DNA from 2 places in the Mesobacillus sp. genome. Region 2 is predicted to be linked to the other one. Evidence: riboswitches for the same ligand, from Rfam matches in the RefSeq annotation. Region 2 holds a riboswitch; the other holds the start of a gene.
What was found. Region 2 has a riboswitch for cyclic di-AMP ahead of AC3EBE_RS02385 (TrkH family potassium uptake protein). Riboswitches for the same ligand answer to the same signal wherever they lie in the genome.

Region 1 (3,416 bases), on a different contig from region 2:
GGGTCGGTCACCATTATCCTTCTGATATTATCGGAAGTGCGATATTAGGTGCATTTTCCAGTATCATAATGCGGGTTATTTCCTTTATGAAATTCAGATATGATAACTAGTTTGATGATGCATACTCCATTAACCAGCTGTCCCTATATTCACCTTCATGCCATTCGTGACTGGGCAGCAGCTTTTTTATTTTAAATCCTGCTTTTTCATAACAAGCAATCGCCCGAACATTCCAGGTTTGCGGATCGACAACTATACGGTCCGCTCCATTTTCATTCATTAAATAATCAATGGCTGACTTCATCAATAGCTGACCAATACCCTTGTTCCAATAAGCAGGCTCCCCTATAAACTGGTCAGTACCGAATATGGCTTCTTGTTTGTCTAACCCAAACGCATTCCGGTTCTCCTGTTCTAATTCATAAAATTGCAGATAGCCAATTGGAATATCTTCAAAGACAACCATACACCTTTTTTCATGTGGATCTGGGCTGAAGAAAACCTCGATAACTTTCTTTAAATCAAAAACGTTATCTCTTCCCTCATAAAATTCAAGAATTGCGGGATCGGAAAGCCATTTAACCATTAACTCGGCATCATTTGGTTCCAGTTCCCTAACTTTTAACTTCCCATTTTGAAATAACAACGATACATCCCCCTTAAATTTTTCACTTTTTCAGTTCACAGAACATTTTTAATACAGTTTAAGGTTTGGATTAGTCTTTTTTGTGTGGTGATGACAGTTTTTCACCAGTAGGGACAATTTTTTTACTAGTTGAGATGATTTTTTCACCAGTAAGAACCCTTTTTTCACCAGTAAGGACTGTTTTTTCACCAGTAAGGACTGTTTTTTTACCAGTAAGCTTCTATCTCACATCTTATAGCTCAATCCAGAACCGTTTTACAACATTGCCATCTTCCTCTGTATAACTGATATCTTCAACTCCGCCATTTTTTATAATGGTCCGCTCTGAGGCGATGTTGACCGCATCACAAACAACTAGTACCCTATCGATTCCCATTGACCTGGTTTTCTCTAAGGCTAAGGATAATATTTGTGCGGCGTAGCCTTTATGGCGTTCAGACGGTCGGATACCATACCCAATATGACCGCCTGAATTTAAAAGTTTCTCGTTGAGCGCATGTCTTATGTTAACCGCGCCAAGGATTTTGTTTTTATCATTCACAAGCCAATAAGTCGAATCAGGAACCCAGCCTTCAGGAAGATTCTCACCCTTCTCGTTTTCCAGTAAGAAATCGACCATGGCTTGAAAATCGGATGGATTCTTGCTAATAACCCAGGGAACCATGTTCTCTCCGCTTTCTTTCCATTCCTGGTAAAAATCGAGGTATTCCTTTTCTAAATCTAGAGTAGGTCTTACTAAATCTAATTGTTTTTCCATAACTCAAACTCCTCTTTCATAGTAAAACCTCCTAGTTGTCTTTAGTCCTTTTATTAAGGCATTCTCTCCAATTATGGAGGATAGCAGGTGTATGAAAACCCCTTACAATTATCCAACGATCCCTCCACCCCAGCACTTAAAAGTCCAAACAACACTTTACTCTGGTAAAGAATTAACATTTACTTTTTTATGATATTGATATAATATTATCAAATATATTTTACCGCTTAATCTTTCATAAAGAACGGGGGAACCAACTGGCGGCATCCGCCTGGGGTGAATTCATGAAGAAGGGGATTTCGTTTCCAATTCCTAACCCGGCAGCTAACCTCGTAAGCGACAAAAAGGGAACAGAGGATCAAATCTCTCTACAGACACCCGAAGTGTCTTTTTTTTGCAGAGAAAAATCTTGTTTCCCTTGCCATTTGCTATTTCAGCTTAGAGATTTTACAGAAGGTGAGGAAATTTAATTGAAAAAAATCAGTCTGGCGGGCCAAATTTTTATCGGTCTCGTCCTCGGTATTATTGTAGGCGCGGTATTCTTTGGCAATCCTGCTGTGGCCTCTTATCTGCAGCCTATAGGAGATATTTTTCTCCGATTAATTAAGATGATCGTCGTGCCAATCGTTGTTGCTAGTATTATTGTTGCCGTTGCTGGTGTCGGAGACATTAAGCAATTAGGAAAAATTGGAGGCAAAACACTTCTTTACTTCGAAATAATCACGACCATTGCGATTATCGTCGGGATCATATCAGCAAACCTATTCCAGCCAGGCGCTGGCGTAAATATGAGCGAACTTGATAAAACAGATATTGGCAGTTATGTAGATACCGCTGAAACGCAGGAAACAAAATCAATGGTTACTACATTGGTAGAAATAGTTCCTACAAATCCAATTACAGCATTCGCTGAAGGAGACATGCTGGCAATCATATTCTTTTCTCTTGTTTTTGGTCTCGGAATATCGGCCATTGGCGAAAAAGGAAAACCGGTTATTGCTTTTTTCCAGGGAACCGCAGACGCAATGTTCTATGCAACTAACCAAATCATGAAGGTTGCACCTTTTGGTGTATTTGCACTCATTGGTGTAACAGTATCTAAATTCGGTCTTGAATCACTGATCCCGCTTGGTAAACTTGTCCTTACAGTATATGGAACGATGGCATTCTTCGTCATTGTTGTATTGGGATCAGTAGCCAAACTGGCCGGCTATAATATTTTCAAATTGATTGTGACTTTAAAGGATGAATTAATCCTTGCATTTTCAACAGCAAGTTCTGAAACCGTTCTGCCAAGAATCATGGATAAAATGGAGAAAGAAGGTGCGCCGAAGCACATCACTTCTTTCGTCATCCCCACAGGCTACTCCTTTAACCTGGATGGTTCTACACTTTACCAGGCATTAGCAGCGATCTTCATCGCACAAATGTACGGAATTGATATGAGCATCTCAGAACAAATATCCTTAATGCTTGTCTTAATGGTAACCTCTAAAGGCATTGCCGGGGTACCAGGAGTATCCTTTGTCGTTCTATTGGCGACTCTCGGTACGGCTGGATTGCCGGTAGAAGGCTTAGCATTTATCGCTGGCATTGACAGGATTCTAGACATGGGAAGAACTGCAGTCAATGTCGTGGGCAATTCCCTTGCAGCGATCGTTATTGCCAAATGGGAAGGCGTCTTTAAGCCTTCAGCCAAATCCAAAGTTTTAAACAAAGCATCCTAATCGATAACGATAGCCAGCGAGAGGTCACTCTGCTGGCTATTTATTATTTTGCTAATTTGCTAACTAAGACAGTTTATATTCCGCAAGCTGCTCACCCCATGGCGCCACTACTGTTTCAACAAATCCAGCTTTCTTATATGTATATCTGGCCCCTTCATTTTCAGGATGGTACCCAATCATGATAAGTGGGATGCCTGTGTCATTCTTCTGTTTGATGTCTTCCACTATAAGATTTATAGCTGCAATCCCAATTCCTTTACCTTGAAAATCCTGGTCGACCATCAGG
Region 2 (3,416 bases):
GATCAGGTTTTTGCCTGCCATGCTCATTGGGAGTTTGATTTCTTCAATGCTGTAGTCATCTGAAAGCTCGATGAAGTTCAGTACGTTAGGTGAGGCCATCAGCTGATGTGCTACTCTTTCTCCCATATCTCTTTCCGGGAAGATGACTTTGTCTGCCCCGACCTTGAACAATACCTGTGCATGGTGCTTGTTGAGCGCTTTTGCGACGACATTGGCTACTCCCATTTCCTTGAGGATGAGAACTGTCAGGATACTTGCCTGGATGTCGTCGCCAATCGCAACGATAACTGTATCAAAGTTCCTGATTCCAACAGCCCTCAGCGTTTGCTCATCGGTTGAATCGCCGATTACTGCATGAGTGACGTGTTCCTTGTATTCCTCAATATATTGTTCTTTTTTATCGATTGCGAGTACATCGTTTCCTTCATTATAAAGGGAGGTCGCTACACTTGATCCAAAACGGCCCATCCCGATTACTGCGTATTGCTTTGCCATAAGTACATCCTCCTAGCCAATCATCACTTTCCCAGCCGGATAGCGGTAATGGTCTTCTTTTCTTTTTTTTGCTACTGCAAAAGCTAGTGTCATCGGACCAATCCGGCCTGCGAACATCGTAAAGGTAATCAAAATCTTCCCCATCGGTGACAGCTCAGGTGTCAATCCCATCGACAGGCCGACTGTTGCGAAGGCAGATACCGTCTCGAAGAAAAGCATCAGAAACTCTTTTCCCGGTTCTGTCACGGTCAACACCATTGTAACGGATATAACGAGAAAAAGTGCAATGAGTGTTACTGTCAAAGATTTATAAATAATGGTGTAGTCCATCCTTCTGCCAAAGAAGGTGACATCCTCCCTGCCACGGATCTGGGATTTTACCGCCCCCATCAGAATTGCGAATGTGGTTGTTTTGATCCCGCCGCCAGTCGAACCTGGGGAAGCGCCGATAAACATCAGAAAAATAATCAAGAATAATGTTGTTTGCGTTAAATCGCCAATATTTAATGTATTGGAGCCAGCAGTCCTTGGCGTAACTGCTTGATAAAGAGAACTCAAGAATTTCCCGGACATGGACAACGGTTTTAAAGTAGCCGGATTTTTGTATTCAAGCAAAAAGATCAGCACCGTCCCAATCAGCACCAGAATACCGGATACTGTAAGTACGATTTTAGAATGCAGTGAAATTCGTTTCGTGCTTTTGTATTCAAACAGCTCATTCATTACGATGAAGCCGATTCCGCCCAAACTGATCAGCGAGATAAGTGTAAAGTTAACCACCGGATCGTTCACGTACGCCGTCAGCCCGCGAAACTCTCCCATTAAGTCAAATCCTGCATTATTAAAATTGGAGACAGCATGGAAAAAGCCGAAGTAAATCGCTTTGCCGGCAGCCATATCATGGGCAAACCTCAGAGATAACAGGATGCCACCTGTAATCTCAATCAACGCTGTAAAAATAAGGATCCGTTTTACAAGCCGGACGACCCCTTCCACAGAGGTGTTATTCAATGATTCCTGGATGACCAGCCTCTCTTTTAAAGAGATTTTTTTTCCCAGGACGAAGGCCAGAAGTGTGGCAAAACTCATGAAACCAAGTCCGCCAATCTGGATCATCGAAAGGATGACTACCTCACCAAAAGTAGTGAAGGTATCTCCTGTATCAACAACTACCAGTCCGGTAACGCAGGTCGCTGAAGTGGCTGTAAACAACGCATCCATCCACGAGAGCCCTTTGCCATCTACAGTAGCAGCGGGAAGTGACAGCAGAATCGAGCCAAGCATTATGATGATCCCAAAACCCAGGACAAGCACCTTAGGAGGCTCAAGCTTTAAAAGCATTTTCCTGCGCATGTTGTTTCCCCTTCTTCCCTTAGTATGAGGAATTCTGTTCTTATTATTTCCTGCAGGAGCTTCTTGTTCAGCAAATGTAAATATCCGGATTATTTAAATCAGACAAAACAAAAAAGCCCTCAGAGGCTAACGGATATAGCCTTGTGGACTTTTGAACAGACTCGTCTCACAAGCTTCACCTTCCTCTTCTGCAACGCTTACGGAGTTAGCTGTCGGATTAGGGCTCAGAATAGCCCCGCCTTTAAAAAGGCTTCACCCCAAGTGGATCACCACCCACAATAGTTGGTTCCCCCGCTCCCATTGGATTCAGCGATTTAGAAATATGAAACTTATTCAATTGTCGCTATAGAATGAAATCTGAAACTGTTGTAATCATACTCCGGCGCACTTCTAGTTGTAAAGCATGAAAAGTAAGCTAAAAATGACTCTTTGAGCCCAAATTATACGAAAACATCCAGCATATCCTTGCTTATCTCACCGAATCACTGTTTTTCTTTGTTTTTTAAGGAGAATATCTAAACTTTGTTAGATCGGCTGAGGTTACTTAAAATTAGTATTTAAGATTTTGTCTGTTCAGCAAAAAAAGCAGCCCAGCTTTGCAACTGGACTGCCTGATAAAGCATTTATTTTAGAGCAGTAGTCTGGATAAATTCCTTCGTGCGCTCTTCCTTTGGATTAGTAAAGAATGCTTCTGGCTTTGCTTTTTCAACGATAATGCCTTCATCCATGTAGACGATCTAGTCGGCTACCTCACGGGCAAAGCCCATTTCGTGGGTTACGACCACCATCGTCATGCCTTCCTCAGCCAGTTCCTTCATGGTTGCCAGTACTTCTCCAACCAATTCCGGGTCCAATGCAGAAGTCGGTTCGTCAAACAGCATGATATCCGGCTTCATTGCCAGCGCGCGGGCAATCGCCACCCTTTGCTTTTGTCCGCCGGAAAGCTTGCTCGGATAGACATCCGCCTTGTCTTCAAGACCGACCTTCACAAGCAGTTCCTTTGCTTCTCTCACTGCAGCATCTTTAGAAACTTTTTTTACATGGACTGGTGCTTCAATGATATTTTCAAGTACAGTCATATGTGGAAAAAGATTAAAATGCTGGAATACCATCCCAACCTTTTGGCGGACTTCATTTATATCATGGGTTTCCTGGGAAACCTCCTTGCCCTCGAGAATGATTTTGCCGCTGTCCTTCTTCTCAAGGAAATTGATGCAGCGCAGCAATGTACTTTTACCAGAACCACTGGCACCAACAAGGCAGACTACGTCACTTTCTTTTACAGTAATATTGACATCTTTCAGGACATGCAGGTCTCCAAAGGACTTATTTAAATTTTCGATATGGATCATTTCTTTTGTATACACACAATTTCCCTCCTTACCTGTCACTTACGGCCAATCTCTTTTCAATCGCTCTCACTGCCAATGTCAAGATCGCGACAAGTACTAAATAGTAGAATGCTACGATTAATAGATAAGTCATTTCATCAAAGTTGTTCGACCCAAGTGTTGTTGCCACGTTGAACAATTCATTCATCGAGATGAAGGCTGCCAGTGAGGAGTCCT

Region 1: it holds a riboswitch for cyclic di-AMP, as region 2 does, so the genes downstream of both, AC3EBE_RS00030 (cation:dicarboxylate symporter family transporter) here and AC3EBE_RS02385 (TrkH family potassium uptake protein) in region 2, are expected to answer to the same signal.

Annotation. Positions count from the first base shown of each region.
Region 1 covers NZ_JBYNSB010000001.1:1,942-5,357, forward strand. Annotated here, with positions in the region: gene AC3EBE_RS00015 (undecaprenyl-diphosphatase) at 1-110, shown strand, start outside; gene AC3EBE_RS00020 (GNAT family N-acetyltransferase) at 107-646, opposite strand; gene AC3EBE_RS00025 (GNAT family N-acetyltransferase) at 879-1,403, opposite strand; cyclic di-AMP (ydaO/yuaA leader) riboswitch at 1,618-1,757, shown strand; gene AC3EBE_RS00030 (cation:dicarboxylate symporter family transporter) at 1,874-3,130, shown strand; gene AC3EBE_RS00035 (GNAT family N-acetyltransferase) at 3,194-3,416, opposite strand, start outside.
Region 2 covers NZ_JBYNSB010000009.1:53,509-56,924, reverse strand. Annotated here, with positions in the region: gene AC3EBE_RS02390 (potassium channel family protein) at 1-495, opposite strand, end outside; gene AC3EBE_RS02385 (TrkH family potassium uptake protein) at 508-1,848, opposite strand; cyclic di-AMP (ydaO/yuaA leader) riboswitch at 2,028-2,170, opposite strand; partial or broken gene AC3EBE_RS02380 (amino acid ABC transporter ATP-binding protein) at 2,472-3,200, opposite strand; gene AC3EBE_RS02375 (amino acid ABC transporter permease) at 3,229-3,416, opposite strand, start outside.